4 regions of the Brevibacillus sp. genome follow, and region 2 is predicted to be linked to each of the others. Evidence: riboswitches for the same ligand, from Rfam matches in the RefSeq annotation. Region 2 holds a riboswitch; each other region holds the start of a gene.
The links. Region 2 has a riboswitch for cyclic di-GMP ahead of DEP07_RS08060 (GNAT family N-acetyltransferase). Riboswitches for the same ligand answer to the same signal wherever they lie in the genome.
Positions count from the first base shown of each region.

Region 1 (4,034 bases), on a different contig from region 2:
CTTCATCGGCATCCTGATCGAGCACTATGCCGGGGCGTTCCCAGTATGGCTGACCCCGGTTCAGGCTCGCCTGATGAACATCAGCGAGGTACACATTCCTTATGCCGAGCAAGTCAAAGAAAAACTGCAACAAGCAGGAATCCGCGTGGAGCTGGATGCGCGCAACGAAAAAATCGGCTACAAAATCCGCGAAGCGCAAGTGCAAAAAATCCCGTACATGCTGGTCATCGGTGAAAAAGAGATGGCTGACGGCACACTGTCTGTTCGCAGACGCGGCGTAGGCGACGAAGGTGCCATGACTGTGGATGCCTTCGTGGAAAAAATCCGCGCTGAAATCAACGAAATGAAGTAAAAACAACAAAACGGTCATGAAAAAGGGCAGTCTCTTCCGCGATGAAGAGAACTGCCCTTTTTGCTTTTTTCGTGATTCGTGAAAGGAAATTACAGAGCGGATTCCAGGCGGGACAACAGGGAGACGACCTCGCTCGATGCCTCCTGGAGCAAGAGATACGTTTGCTGCGCTCCCGCCAGATCTTGAGCCTGGTACTGCTCGACGGCTTGCTTGGCGTAAGCATGAACCATCCGGTGCGGCTCCTCAAGCTTTTTGAAGATCGGATTGTTTCGCACTTGGGCAGACAACTCGCCATAGTACCAGTTCCCGAGACGGCATGTGTGGTGGGAGCCCATTTCGCTTGCGTTCAAGTGCTCCAAGCCCAAAAACATGTTGTAAATTTTCCATTTCCACAGAAGATGGTCGGTTTTTGCCACGCGGACGATGTCTTTCGAGCTGAGCTTGACGTTGATCGTAAAGAATGTTTTGCGGTAATCGTCCATTTTTCGGCTCAATTCCAAAATCAGCTGGGCCGTATCCTTGGCGATTTCCTGCGAATGCGCGCTCAAGTCAAAGATCGTGGAGTTGCGGCGGGCAATGTCCGTTACGGAAGAAGCCTGCTCCTCGGTCATGGCGGCAATTTGCGAGGTCGATTGGCTGATTTCCTGCATCGCGGTCACAATTTTGTTCAAGGCGACGTCAGCGTATTGGGCCTCACTCACACAGCGCTCAACCAGTTTGCCTGTATCGTCCATTTGCTGGGTCACCTGATTGGAGACATGCTGCAACGATGCCATATTGGTTGTAATTTGGCTGATTTGTTCTTTTGTATGCTCGGCCAATTTGCGAACTTCCGAGGCGACAACCGCGAAGCCGCGCCCCTGGTCGCCTGCCCGCGCAGCCTCGATACTGGCGTTGAGGGCGAGCAGATTCGTTTGCTCGGCGATTTCCCGAATAATATGCACGACATCCTGGGTCTGGTGAATCTCCTGATCGAGCTTGTTGACGCGGCCCATGACCTCTTCGAAGACGCGCCCGACTTGGCGGATGTCTCCCAGCGCGGCATTGATGATCTGCCTGCTCTGTTCTGCGGAGTGGACGGCATCGTCCGTTCCTTCCGCCACCTTGATAGCGTGGTTGGCCACTTCCTGAATGGAAGCGCTCATTTCTTCCGTAGCTGCTGTCACGCTGTGGCTTTCCTCAATTTGTTCGTCCATGCCCGAGATGAGCTGTTTGGTCGTATCGAGCTGTGTCATATGATTCAACATGTCGGAGATGCCGAACAAAAATGATTTGAACGTCTCTTCCATATATACTTCCACGATCAGTTGCTGATCGAACGCTGCCAGTTTTTGGACGGATGTGACCATTTGCATCATTTGATGCGGCTGATGGCTCCATTTTTCCATCAAGATCGATGTCATGATCTGAATCAACATATGATGAGCGGAGATAAAATGATCGGCTGTCAGATGAATGCGGCTGTGAACTTGTCCAATCACAATTCTCGTCTTCACGTATTCGTAATCCACATTCGCCTGCAGAAACTGTTCAAGATACAACTCCAATGTGTGTTTCAATTTTCCTAGTGTTGAGTGGTCGAGAATCAGTTTTTGCAATTGATCAACAGCCGTGATTGCGCCGTAAAATTGGTCGACAATCTTCGCTTTAAAGGGCGAAAGCGTTTCGGCAGCATTTTTGACATGGGCGAGCGTGTCTTGATCCACCCCTAAAAAGGACAAGCGCTCCTTTACTCGTTCTCCTACTTGATCGATGTCAGTCGTGTGAGAGGATTTTACGTACTCTGTCCATGGCTTTGTTTTCTTCGTAAAAAATGGCATGCAGACCTCCGGATTCTTTGCTTTTCTCTTTTTTAGTCGTTCGCTTCAAAACGGGGGAAGAGAGCATACGTCAATGGTGCTTTGGTGAGTGAATTGGCGATAGTGGACACGACAAATGTTCTGGGATAAAATAAACCGACCCTACAGCAATAATAGGGTCGGTTGCACTACTCACTCCCAGCCATTCAAGTGCCCACATACAAATCGCTGATCATCGCTTCCACTTTCAGTTATACAATTTCACAATATATAGTCATATTAGCTTATATTAATTGAAAAAGGGAATAGCAAAAATGAGCTATTTACACTTTCAAGCAAAATATTATGGTTTTGCATAGGAACAACCAGGCGAAAGTGCAGGAAAGCTATTACGCCCGATCGTGGATATGATACGCTAGGAAAAAGGAGAGTGACAGCCAATGCCAGAGCAGTCGCCACTCGTTGATACACGAAATCGCCCTCTCCGCGATTTGCGTATTTCCGTGACAGACAAATGCAATTTTCGTTGCAGATACTGCATGCCTGCGGAAATTTTTGGACCGGACTTTGAGTTTTTGCCGCAGCACAAGCTGCTTTCATTTGAAGAGATTGTTCGCCTGACCGACATTTTCGCCTCGCTTGGCGTCCAGAAAATCAGAATTACAGGTGGAGAGCCGCTCATGCGCAGAGGCTTGCCTGTGTTAATTGAAATGATAAAAAAAGTAGCAGGTATTCACGACATCGCTATGACCACCAACGGTTCGTTGCTCGTCCGCCACGCGCAGGCTCTGAAGGAAGCAGGACTTGACCGCGTGACAGTCAGTCTCGACAGTCTGGACAACGAGCGGTTCGGCACATTGAACGGCAGGGGCTATCCGGTAGAAGCCGTGCTGGACGGCATACGGGCGGCGGCTGAAGCAGGTCTTGGCGTGAAAATCAACATGGTCGTGCAGCGGGGAGTGAATGACCAAGATATTTTGCCGATGGCCAAATACTTCCGCGAGCAGGGGCATACTTTGCGCTTCATTGAATTTATGGATGTCGGAAACTCCAATGGCTGGAAGCTGGATCAGGTCGTGCCGTCCAGCGAAATCGTCGGCATGATTCACCAGGAGATGCCGCTTGTTCCGATCGAGGCAAATTACTTCGGGGAGGTCGCTTCGCGCTATCGCTACGAGGACGGGGATCAGGAGATCGGGCTGATTTCTTCTGTGACGCAAGCTTTTTGCTCCACCTGTACCCGCGCCAGGCTGTCCGCAGAGGGCAAAATGTACAACTGCTTGTTCGCTTCTGCGGGAGAAGACTTGCGCGAGCCGCTGCGAAACGGAGCGAGCGACGATGAGATCAGAGCGCAGATTCAGACGATCTGGAGCAAGCGCGATGAACGATATTCAGAAGAGCGGCTGGATGAGACGCCTGGCCTCGTAAAACGTCCCAAGGTGGAAATGTCGCACATTGGAGGATAGTGTGTGATAAGCCTTGACAAAGACAACTCTAACCTGTATCATGAATTGAGTGTATAAACACTTCATACTTCGAGAACAAGCAGAGGCGCCCAGCTTCTCACCTGCGTCGACGTCTTCCACGACTGTTGACAGGTAACTCTTATGCAAAGATCCTTGGATCTGATGAAATTGCTTAGGTGAGATATGTGCGGGCGCAGATGCGTTCGCACATTTTTGTTCCTTCTCGAAATTGACGGAGGTGGCAAGTATTAGCAAGGATCAAATGTTAATCAACGAAGCGATCCGTGCCCGTGAAGTCCGTTTGATCGGTGCTGACGGGAGCCAATTGGGAGTCGTACCTTTTAGGGAAGCGTTGCGCATTGCCCAGGAAGCCGAACTGGATCTGGTAAACGTTGCTCCTACAGCCAAACCGCCTGT
Region 1 covers NZ_DOTK01000089.1:113,822-117,855, forward strand. Annotated here, with positions in the region: gene thrS (threonine--tRNA ligase) at 1-352, shown strand, start outside; gene DEP07_RS26265 (methyl-accepting chemotaxis protein) at 442-2,172, opposite strand; cyclic di-GMP riboswitch class II at 2,321-2,403, opposite strand; gene moaA (GTP 3',8-cyclase MoaA) at 2,592-3,617, shown strand; gene infC (translation initiation factor IF-3) at 3,880-4,034, shown strand, end outside.
Region 1: linked by a shared signal. The riboswitch ahead of DEP07_RS26265 (methyl-accepting chemotaxis protein) and the one ahead of DEP07_RS08060 (GNAT family N-acetyltransferase) in region 2 are both predicted to bind cyclic di-GMP.

Region 2 (4,034 bases):
TTTTCTTCGCCGCTTCGTTAATGGCAACCCCGAATGTTTCGTCCGTCAACAGCGAGCCTACCAGCATGTTCTTGAACGCTGACAAATGGCGAAAATAAGGAGAGAGAGCCGCACTCAGCAAAATATGGCGCAAATTCACAAACAAAATCGTAATGATAATTCCTGTAGCCGAGCTGCCCGCCGCGATCATGCCTGCCGCGATGAACTGTGCAGAGCCTGCGTACAGCAAAATGCTCATCAAAGCAATTTCCATGATGCTCAGCCCAGCCGTCTTTTCCAGGACACCTGCCGCAAATCCGATGCTCAAATAACCGAGCAAGGTCGGAATGCAATCTTTGACCCCCTGCATGAAGCTTCCCTGATCTCTTGCGTTCGACAACGTTTCTACGTGCAGTTGCTCTCGCCCCACTGTTCTCCCTCTCTCTCTTTTTCACTGCTGGTTAAGAAAGCTTTTTCCCGTAACCACCTGGTAAAGATCCGGTTTGTTTCGCCAAAGCGTCTCGACTTTTTCCGGTCCCAGCACCTTTGTCACTTCTGCAAACATAATGTCGTGGCGAATGTACTCGACAGCCACCAAAACGAGAGCCGGGTCCTTCGTTTTGACGGCCCAGGCAGCCGTATTTGGCGCAAAATTGGCGATCAGGACTTCCTCCAAATCTCGCGCCACGATCGTGAGATGCCCGCCCATGCGCTCTTCTGCGACATCTGGCGCCATGTAGTCATGGTGATACGTCGTTCCCACCCGCGTCTGTGCTTGCCCAAACAGCACGGTAAAAACAGAAATGCCTGCCTCTGTGCACGCATCTACACTTTCCTGGATAGCCGGCACCTGCGGCTCCCAGATCGACAGCCATACTTCTCCTGTCGCCTGCTTGATCATTTGCCGCATCTCCGTCAGCACCAGTTCGTCGCCGCTGATCCGGCGAATCACATCGACTTCTTGCTCAGACTCCAAAGCGGACAAGCTTTTTTCCAAATAGTCGAAGGACTGCTCGAACTGTCCACGCAATCTGCGAATCAACTCTCTGGCCGCAAGCGGCGCGTAAGTCACAGGCTCTGAAGGCACCGTATAGACCGCCCCTTTTTCCAGCAGCTTGCCTATGACCTCGTAAATCATCGAGCGCGGTACGCCGGAGCGCTTGCTGATTTCGTATCCGGTAATCGGAGAATGCTTCAACAAGCCAATGTAAGCCTTGCACTCGTATTGGGAAAAACCGAGCTTTTGCAACTCTTTGTAAATGTCGTCCATATCGTCCTCTTTAGTCGTTAGTCTTATACTCACTATAATGCCTCTCCCGCCAAACATGCAACAAAAAAAGCCCTCGGCATTCGAGAGCTTTTTTCACACATGCTGTTAAGCGATTTCTTTCACTTTAATATAAGAAACGTTTCGCACATTGATGACGATGTCGTCGTACTGGAGCCATCCATCTTTCTGGTTGGCGACCATCTGGATGATCTCTTCCGGTTCTGTCGTCTCAATGCGGATCACTTCTCCCCCTGAAAAGTGAAATTCGATTGTTTTCGTCTCTGCCATCCTCTCATCCCTCCTCTTCTCTCTATCTTTATCGGATGGATGGTAAAATTTTGTTACGCTACTCTTACCGTTACCTTAATTCTGACTATTTTTATAAAGAATTGGTTATTTTTACCCTACCAAAACTTGACAAGACTGTTTCTTTTGGATTATATTTTGCATGATTCGACATGACTATACATTTTTCGCAAACTGAATGACAAAGGCAAAGTCATCGAAAGGTGGCGACGCAAAACCACGGGTCTAAAGTCTTCGACCATGACAGCCGGGTTGCCATACATCATGTGCGTAATTGTGCGATGATGGTGACTGAAGGCTGTTCCCGTGTGTGGAATGGCCTTTTTTGTGTGAAAAACGTCTCGACGTTTTTCAGGAAATTGGATGTGGCCGCTTGCGGTCAACAAAACGGTCATGGCCGTTTTGTGTGCAATCTCATAGAAAGGAGGCGCCAGTCCATCTATCAACAGTAAACTTGTACATGAAAAATCAAAAGAGAGATAAAAATGGAGTGGAGTATTATGTACAAACTGGTTGATTCAGTAGAGTCTTTGGCGAGTTTTCACCAAATCAAGGAGAGCGTTTGGACCTCCATGGGCTTTGAAATGGAATACGTCAAAAATGGTTCCGATGCTTATTTGCTATTGTCAGAAGATGACGAAGCAGGCGGTACTTTTGAATTTACGCCACATGAAAAATCTTCTGCTTTTCTCCGCGATTTGTTTCAGGACGTGTTGAGCGCCGATATGAAAGTGGTGGAAGTAGACAGTTTCGCCGTCTTGCCGAAATACCGCGGAAAACTGGGACGTTGGGGCGTTGCCCTCATGATCGATTATGCTGAAAAACACGGTTATACGCATGCAGTCGGTTTAGCAGACCCGGCTTTTTTTCAGTTGATTAATACAAAATACAACGTCAAAGCGACACAAGTGAAGGATATGGTCTATTACAAAGGGGCGAACGCCATCCCGACCATTTTTCACCTGCAGGAAGCCTATACAAGCAAGGACCATCCCGCATTTTCCTGGTATCAAACGCTTTGCAAACAAATAAAAGTTGAGGTTAGCTGACATGGAACTTTTACAAAGAAGAAATAATTGGGTCGTCATTGTTTTTGCAAGCATCATTACCGTGGTGCAAATCGTGAATCTCATCATGGGAGTGCCGATTTCCTTCGTCTTGACTGTGCTCGGTATTTTGTACGGAGTGCTGGCGCCGTTCGCGTATTTGTCCAATCGTCCGGCGTGGCGCGACAAAATGGCTCCATTCATGAAGTTTTTCAACTTCGCGGTAATCGGCATCTTCATGTTCATAATTACCGGGCTTGATCCTTGGCTGGTCAATATTATGACCATCATGTTCTTCGTAGCCGTCATGGGGATTTATCAGGACAGGCTGATCAACATTTTGACGATCGTGGCAGCGCTCGGGATCGTCACGTACTACTTCCTGACAAATGGCGAGGCGATTTTTTATACCTCCAATCCGGTTCATTTGATGTACTACCTGCTTACCTTCTGCTTCGTATCGGCAACAAGCATGATGCACGCGATATTCAACAACAGACTGCAACAGGAGAGCGAAGAACAGAAGCAGCAGGCGATCGCTTCCAAAGAATCGCTGCAACGCATTTTGGATCAGATCAACGAATCGCTCAGCTCTGTGCAGGAATACCAGGAGAATCTGAACAAGGTGACGGATGGCGTGAATGTCCGGGCAGTTGAAACCGTCGCTTCCCTTCAGGAAATCATGCGCTCCTTCTCTGTGCAAACCGACAACACAAACGAGCTGCGCCGCGAGATGGGCACGACCAATCTCCAGGTAGAAGACATGACCCGTTCTGTTACAGAGATGCACGATTACGTAGAATCGACGAAAGAAGCGACCAATGAAAGCGGCAAGCGCATCAATAACATCGGCAGCGACTTTGAACGCTTCATCAAGGACATCCAGGATACGAACCGACTGATTCAAGAGCTGAACAAAGAAACGGAATCGATTGAAAAAATCATCCAAACGATCTCCGATATTTCGGCACAGACCAACCTGCTCGCACTCAATGCCACCATCGAGGCGTCCAGAGCCGGTGAGCATGGCCGTGGCTTTGCCGTCGTAGCGGATGAAGTGCGCAAGCTGGCCGAGTCTTCCAAAGTATCCTCCGAATCGATCTCGACCTTGTTGATGACGATTCGCGAAAAAATGAAGCTCGTTTCCGACATGATCTCCGAGTCCCAGGTGTCTTTTGAAAAGAACAGCGAAGGCATTATGGAGGTCCAAGAAATGTTTACAAACGTGGACAACTACATGCACAACTTCGCGGAAAAAACCAAAAATCTGCAAGAGTTCATCGTCCACGTGCACAGCATGATCCAGGAAGTCAATGCAAAAGTCGAAGTCAACGCAGACATTACCGACAAGAACAAGGAAAGCCTCGAAGAAGTTCTCGTGCTCGTCTCTGACCAAAAAGAAGAGATCGTCAAAGTATCTGGCGGCTTCGAAA
Region 2 covers NZ_DOTK01000033.1:38,415-42,448, forward strand. Annotated here, with positions in the region: gene DEP07_RS08045 (AzlC family ABC transporter permease) at 1-349, opposite strand, end outside; gene DEP07_RS08050 (TrmB family transcriptional regulator) at 431-1,249, opposite strand; gene DEP07_RS08055 (hypothetical protein) at 1,355-1,537, opposite strand; cyclic di-GMP riboswitch class I at 1,732-1,815, shown strand; gene DEP07_RS08060 (GNAT family N-acetyltransferase) at 2,056-2,604, shown strand; gene DEP07_RS08065 (methyl-accepting chemotaxis protein) at 2,606-4,034, shown strand, end outside.

Region 3 (4,034 bases), on a different contig from region 2:
TGTTCATCGGTTTCTTCTCCTCCTGGTTGTTGCTCTCTTTGTTTGTCTTGCTTTGTTCAAACTGTCTCATCCCTTATATCGCATCCCCCCTTTAACAGGGATGGGACCTACAGGCTAAACTTGCCAACCCCTTGTTGCAGTTCTTCCGTCACGGCGTTCAAATGCTCGACGGAACGGGCGATATCTTGAATGGCCTGAAGCTGCTCGGCTGTTGCCTCCACAACCTTTTGGGCATCAGAAGTAGCGAGCTTCGCGATGTGATGCATTTCATCCACCGAGGCGCTCACCTGCTCGGAGCCTGCGGACATTTCTTCCGATGCTGCTGACACCTCCAAAATATGGGCAGCAACATTGCGGGAAGACTCCAAAATATGCGCAAAAATTTCCCGGACTTCTTCAATCATCGTGATTCCTTCGTGCGCTTCGCGGTTGCCTGTGTTCATCACTTCGACGGCATGACGGGTATCCTGTTGGATTTCGTGAATCAGTGTCGCTATTTTCGCAGCCGATTCCTCGGATTGGTGAGCGAGATTTTTCACTTCTCCGGCCACGACGGCAAAGCCTCGTCCATGCTCGCCAGCCCGCGCAGCCTCAATCGACGCATTGAGAGCGAGCAGGTTGATTTGCGACGTCAACTGGCTGATCGTATCGAGAATCCCTTCGATTTCCTTGGAGCGGCTGTTCAAACGTTCGATGGCCTCAGTTGCTTTGGTTGTTCCTTCGCCGATGCTGCCCATTTGCCGCACCGCCTGCTCCACGACAGTCGTTCCTTGCTCAGCCTGTTCCGAAGCCTCGCGCGCCGCCTCGGAAACATGCGCAGATGTCTCGGCGATTTTCACGATCCCTGCTGCCATATCATTCATGGACAGCGCGACATCTTTGGAGCTGGTCGCCTGCGCTTCCGCTCCGCCTGCAATTTGATTGATCGATTGCCCGATGCGATTGACGTTTTCCGTCGCATGCTCAATGCCTGCCGATACTTCCTGAGTAAAGCGCAGCACCTGCTCGGAAGATTGCGATACCCCCTCAATCAGACCTTTCAAGTGCGCAACAGTCTGGTTGAAGTCACGGGAAAGCACCGCAAGCTCATCCTTGCCGTCTACCGTAACGGTCTGCGTGAGATTCCCTTGCGCCACCACATTGACCACTTGGTTCAGACGCTGAATCGGTTTCACCAGGCGAACAGACAGCCAGTATACGAAAATGATCCCGAGCGCCAACACAACCAGTGAAATCGCAAGCAGCTTGATCGACAGCTCATTTACCGGAGCGTGCAAATCTTTGACCGGAGCCGTGATGAATACGCCCCAGTTCAGTTTCGTCGATGCGTACGAGGAGAACTGCGCCGTTTGCTCCTGCTGGTATTGAATAATTCCATGCCCGCCTTGCTGCGTCGCTTCAAATGCCGTTTTCAGCTCAGGAATGTCGCTTTCCAGCACGGATTGCTTCAAAATAAACTCGCTATTCGGATGCCAGATATACGTTCCTTTTTTGCTGACGAGAAAAGCATAGCCGCTGTGCCCGAATTTCTCTTCGGAAACCGTTTTTTGAATCTCATTGATTGGGATAGTAGAGCCGACATAGCCGTATTGGCGGTTGTCTTTCATCAATGGCAAAATGACCGTCACAATGTTATTGCCTGTCCGTTGGGAAACAACCGGCTCGGATACGATGATTTTCCCTTCGCCTTTTCCTGCTTCCTGAAAATGCGGACGGTCGGAAGGATTGGTTTCCTCTCCTTTGAAGTTGATGACCTTTTTGCCGCTCAAGTCATAGGAAAAGAAAAACGTTTCAAACTCAGGGTTTTTCTTTTGCGCTTCCTGAATCAGCCTCAAGTCATGCTCGAAATTGTTGTCTGAGGACATCATCTCCCCGACTGTTTCCACGATTCCGATTTTTTCCTGGAAGAAGCTGTCGATACGGATGGATAGATTGCTGGCTGTCAGTTCCGCTTCTTTGTCCAGGCTCGATGATAGCAATTGCGAAGAGCTGTAGTAGCTGGCCCCGCATACCGTGCCCAAGCTGATGATCAAAAGCAGGCACATAACGACAATTAACTTTTTCTTTAGACTTGATTCCATCACACGGTGTACCTCCTATCCTTTTTTTCACAACAAAAAAGACTGCCACCCGGACAGCCTTTTTGCGTTCGGCATGGCAACCCGGCTATCGTAGCAGCAGAGAAATGCAATCTGCTTGCCTTAGACCCGTGGCTTTGCGTCCCTGCCTTTCAACAGGTTTGCCTTTGTCATTTTTTGTCGTATTTTGTTTATAAATTTACTATAGCACACGAAAGTAAAAATGTGGGTTAACTTTCAAATAATGCCTTGGATTTTTTTCCACACGAAATCTTTACCCGATTTGTTTGATAGCTAAACTACTTTTCTTGCATAAAATTACAAAAAAGCCCCTCCAAGTAAACCATTGTGCGCTTTTCACACCATGTCTACTTAAAGGGGATGCTATCAGATCATAGCTACTTCCCAGACTCCACAGCCAAGCTGCTTAACGTATCGGTAAGCAGCTCCAACTCTCTAAAGCTTGCCACAATTTGTTCAATCCGTTCTGTTTGTTCGTCTACACTCGCCAATACTTGCTCTACAGACGCACTCGATTGTTCCGTTACGCTATAAATCTGGGTGATTTCATCCACAATCCGCAGCGAGCCATTCTCCAACGCATGAATGAGCGTCTCAACCTCGCCCGCTTGAATCACAACGCTATTCGCGTTATTTGTAATTTGTTTTAGTATGGATTCTGTGTGCTGCGCAGCGTTTTGACTGTCTACAACAGCGGCTTGTCCGGTAATGATTTGCTTGGCAAGGTCGCTTGTCTTATTTTGGATATCCACCAATATGCCTGCTATTTCTTCCGTCGATTGCTGTGAATGGACAGCCAGCTTCCTCACTTCATCAGAAACCACGGCAAAACCCCGCCCGTGCTCTCCCGCACGCGCTGCTTCGATGGCAGCATTCAAGGCCAGCAGGTTGGTTTGGTTGGAGATCTCGCTAATCTTGGAAAGAACAGAACCGATTTGCTGATTTCGTTCATGAAGCTCGTTCATCAACGTCACGGTTTTATCGATGATCGTACTGATATGAGCCATTTGTTTCGTTAGCGTCGACACCTGTTCATTTCCTTCTTCCGTTACCTTCACAGTCGCTAATGTTAAATCTTTCATGCGCTGCGAACTGGCGGCTACTCGCTGAACTCCATGATTTGAATCTTGTACGGAGTTGGAGATATCGCCGACACTTGCTGCCTGCAGTTGCACGCCTTTAGCCACCTCGGAAAAAGACGTCAATACTTCCCGAGAGACGCGTTCCGTAAAAAGGACATTATCTTTTAGCGACAAGCTGAATTGTTTAAGCGTCTCCACCGAATGTAACACCTTACCAAAAATTTGCTCGATTTGCTGTTTAGCAAACAGCGTTTCCTTATGCCGGCTTTCCGCTTGCAAATACACGTTCTCGTTAAGCTTTGCGACATAGATCGTGATGATGGCAACCACGACGAGCGGAACATTATTTGCATCTGCATAAACATTCAGATATTGACCTAGATTCGCAGTAATGATGGCTACAACTGACATCGCAATAACAGGGCGATAGTTGGGATAAAGAGATACAAGAGCGAGGTACTCGAACAAATTTAGCATACTCCTCTCGGCTGTCCGGGGAAAAGTAAGCAAATGCATAACACAAATAAGAGAAAGGACGCCAACCAAGACATACGGAATGAGCAAAATGGTTTTCGCTGCGCGGTTCATCCACATCAGCAGCAAACAAATCCCGGCAAACACGAACCACTGAATGACAAAAGCAAGGCTTAAACCTCGTGTTATATCGATCGCTACTTGCAGTACTACCATAAGCCATCCAATGCAAATGACAATTTTATTGCGCTGCTTGGTAATCAATGTTTTTTGATCCACATGGCACCTTCCTCTTCATCTTAGAAGTATGGAAAAGATGGATGAATGAGTAGCTGTGAGCCTCCTTTCCGCTATGCAACCGATAATCTGAGGCAATTTT
Region 3 covers NZ_DOTK01000043.1:46,022-50,055, reverse strand. Annotated here, with positions in the region: gene DEP07_RS12685 (transporter substrate-binding domain-containing protein) at 1-7, opposite strand, end outside; gene DEP07_RS12680 (methyl-accepting chemotaxis protein) at 108-2,081, opposite strand; cyclic di-GMP riboswitch class I at 2,154-2,254, opposite strand; gene DEP07_RS12675 (methyl-accepting chemotaxis protein) at 2,477-3,934, opposite strand.
Region 3: linked by a shared signal. The riboswitch ahead of DEP07_RS12680 (methyl-accepting chemotaxis protein) and the one ahead of DEP07_RS08060 (GNAT family N-acetyltransferase) in region 2 are both predicted to bind cyclic di-GMP.

Region 4 (4,034 bases), on a different contig from region 2:
ACATCGTTGCACTTGATGAAGTACGCGTGCTTCAGGCGAACCTCATTTCCCGGGAACAGGCGGAAATACTTGCTCGGCGGGTTTTCCATGAAATCGTCCTGCTCGATGTAGATTTCGCGGGAGAACGGAATTTGGCGATTGCCCATCTCCGGGTTCTCCGGGTTGATCTCGGCTTCGAGCATTTCTACCTGGCCTTCCGGGTAGTTCGTAATGACGACTTTGAGCGGATTCAAGACAGCCATGGTGCGCGGCGCCTTGAGCTTCAAGTCTTCGCGAATGAAATGCTCCAGCATTTTCGCGTCTACCGTGCTGTTGCTGCGCGCTACCCCGATCTCGCGGGCAAACGTGCGAATCGCTTCAGGGGTAAAACCGCGGCGACGGAAGCCGGCAATGGTCGGCATGCGCGGATCGTCCCAGCCATCTACCACTTTCTCGTCCACGAGCTGTTTCAGCTTGCGTTTGCTCATGACGGTGTTGGTCAGGTTCAAACGGGCAAACTCGTACTGGCGCGGAGTATTTTCCATCTCGCACTCGCTGATGACCCAATCGTACAGTGGACGATGGTCTTCAAATTCAAGTGAACAGAGCGAGTGGGTAACGCCTTCAATCGCATCTTCCAGCGGATGGGCGTAGTCGTACATCGGGTAGATGCACCATTTGTCGCCTGTGTTGTGATGGGTCGCATGAGAAATACGATAAATCACCGGATCGCGCATGTTGATGTTCGGAGAGCTCATATCGATTTTCGCACGCAACACTTTTTCCCCGTCCTTGAACTCGCCATTGCGCATGCGAGCAAACAGGTCGAGGTTTTCCTCCACAGAGCGGTTGCGGAACGGGCTGTCTACCCCTGGTTCTGTCAAAGTTCCGCGCAGCTTGCGCATTTCTTCGGCAGGCAAATCATCCACGTAGGCTTTGCCCTTTTGGATCAGCAACACCGCACGCTTGTACATTTCTTCAAAGTAATCCGATGCAAAAAACAGCCCGTCCCATTCAAAGCCGAGCCACTGTACATCTGTTTTGATTGCTTCCACGTACTCTGTGTCTTCTTTCACCGGATTGGTATCGTCAAAACGGAGGTGGGCCTTTCCTTTGAACTCGCTTGCCAGCTCAAAGTTGAGGCAGATGGCTTTTGCATGTCCAATATGAAGATACCCGTTCGGTTCCGGCGGAAAGCGGGTAATGACTTCCTTGACCTTGCCTTCTTGCAAGTCGTCAATCACGATATTGCGGATAAAATTGGATGACGCTACCTTGTTTTCCAATGAAATCAACCTTTCACTTCACCTTTACATTCCATAATACTGATTCTCTTCCCAGAGTTCAACAAAATCGGGCCGTTGTCCGGCCCGCTGTCTCTACCATTCCTGCTCTTTTTGCCATTGGGATTGCGGCTGGCAGTACAACGAAATGATAGAGTCGAGGGAACGACGCTGCTCGGTTATGCCGCGAATAATTTTCAAATGCTTGGGTCGAACCAGGTGGAGCAGCGGCTGTTCAACATGATTGAACCGGGCGAAAGCTTCAGCTGCAACCTCATCCCACTGCCGATAATAGCGCAGCAAGTCATCAGGCATCACCCGCGATCGATTCGTGCCCGGCTCCGGCAAGCAATCAAACGGTTCATCCAGATTCAGCGTACCGTAATCATCGGTCAGCTCTTCCCCCGGCAAAATGTCTCTGGCAGCCAGCTCCAAGTCGTACATCGTCGCCACGCAGGTCGCATGGAAGCTGTGGTTCACAAATCGGGCCTTATCCCAGCACAAGATGTATTTTCCAAACTGATTTTTGAAGGAATACTTCTGCACATCCTGCTTTCTCAATGGGTCCAGTTTTTCCACATATGCCGGGTCCAATACCTGATCCAGGTCATCCTGTGCCCAGACAATCGTGCCTTTCGGGATCAATTTTGTCGCAAAAACACCGTACCCGATTTCATCGTTGATATAGCGAAGCTCCGTATCGGGATGCATCATGGCCTTGATTCACTCCTTGGCAAATGTGCGTTTTTACCATCATAAGCAGTTCGGCCAATAGTGGTGTGTGAATGTCGGGAAAAACGCACAACTCCCTGTTCCTCCCTTTTTTTCTAGATTAAAAAAATTTTTCTTATTTACCCCAATCGACAAATAGTCTATATTATTGACAAACGGATGATTAGGAAAATTTTCCTGTAACAATTGAATCAGTTTTCTATTATCAACTGGATGCGTTACCCATTGATATCGAAACGGCAAACCCGGGGAAATCCGGCGACGCAAAGCTAGAGGGGCTACCTCCGCACAAGCGGGCATGCCAGCCAGCTACCGAAGTATTGGTGTAGGACAAGACCAATGATCCTATATCATTGGTCTTTTTTTGCGCAACAATTGTCTATTTTTGTCCATTTATGTATTTATGTGTAAAAATATTCATTTTCAGTTAAGGAGGTGAGGCTGCGAAAAGCTGTCGGATTGTTGGAATCGTTCATCAAACATACAAGGAGGCTTCATACGATGTCATTCTGGAAGAAACTTTCTACTGTCGCATTGACTACTGCAATCGGCCTGGCAACCCTGTCTCCGGTTCAAGCAGCTAATCGGCCAACATCAATGTCGCCAAACGCAATGGTAACAACACCACACTATCTGGCTACAGCAGCAGCCCTGAAAACATTGGAAGACGGCGGCAACGCTGTAGATGCCGCCATCACCGCCGCTTCTACTCTCGCCGTCGTCTACCCGCATTACACAACGATCGGCGGAGATAACTTCTGGCTCATCTACAACGCCAAGACCAAGGAACTGAAAGCGCTGAACGGCAGCGGACGAGCTGGCGAAAAAGCAACGATCGACTACTACAAAGGCAAAGGCTACGAAAAAATCCCTTCCCGCGGCTACGAGTCTGCCAATACGGTGCCAGGCGTTGTTTCCGGCTGGTGGGAAGCGTACAACTACGCGCACAAAAGCATGGGCAACAACAAGCTTCCGTGGCACAGGCTGCTCGAACCGGCGATCGGATACGCTGAAAATGGATATCCCGTCTCACCGAACCAGGTTTATTGGACAAAATACGCCATCGATCCGAACGATAACGATTTGAAAAACCTCCAGCGCTTTGAAGGGTTCCGCAAAACCTTCCTGAAGCCGAACGGAGAGCCGTATGCGCCTGGCGAAATCCTCAAGCAAAAGGACCTGGCCAAAACTTTGCAAATCATTGCGAAAAAAGGAGCAGACGGATTTTACAAAGGCGAAGTCGCCAAAAAAATCGTAGCGGATATGCAGAAAAACGGCGGGCTGCTCACCTTGAAAGACTTTGAAAAACACACCTCCACATGGGCAGAACCGATTACAGTCGACTACCGCGGCTACAAGGCTTACAACGTACCGCCCAACTCCCAGGGCATGGCTTCGCTCTCGATCTTGAACGTGTTGAACAACTTCGACCTCAAGAGCATGGGCGAAGGGACGCCGGACTACTACCACACGATTGTAGAAGCCACCAAGCAAGCTTTTGCCGACCGTGACAAATGGCTGACAGACCCTGCTTTCGTCGACATTCCGGTGGACGAGCTGTTGTCCAAGCAACACGGCAAAGATTTGGCAGCACGCATCGATATGAAGCAAGCGGCAAAAGCAGTAGAGCCGCTCGATCCAAAAGGGGACACTACTTGGTTTGGCGTCGTGGACAAGGACGGCAACGCCGTTTCGATCATCCAGAGCCACTATTTTGACTGGGGTTCCGGTATCGTAGCGAAAGACACTGGCGTCCTGTTGCAAAACCGTGGAAGCTACTTCTCTCTCGATCCGAAACACATTAACCACCTGGAGCCTGGAAAGCGCACCTTCCATACGATTAACCCTGCCATGCTCTTCAAAGGGGACAAGCCTTACCTGCTTTACGGAACACAAGGCGGCGAAGGACAGCCACAAACGCAAGCGGCTCTCGTAACGCGTATTGTCGACTTCGGTTTCAGCGTACAGGATGCGATCGAAGCTCCAAGATGGCTGCACGGACGCAACTGGGGCTCCGCCTCCAACAATTTGAAAGTCGAA
Region 4 covers NZ_DOTK01000049.1:260,162-264,195, forward strand. Annotated here, with positions in the region: gene DEP07_RS16450 (glutamine--tRNA ligase/YqeY domain fusion protein) at 1-1,274, opposite strand, end outside; gene DEP07_RS16455 (SET domain-containing protein) at 1,359-1,976, opposite strand; cyclic di-GMP riboswitch class I at 2,223-2,311, shown strand; gene ggt (gamma-glutamyltransferase) at 2,496-4,034, shown strand, end outside.
Region 4: linked by a shared signal. The riboswitch ahead of ggt (gamma-glutamyltransferase) and the one ahead of DEP07_RS08060 (GNAT family N-acetyltransferase) in region 2 are both predicted to bind cyclic di-GMP.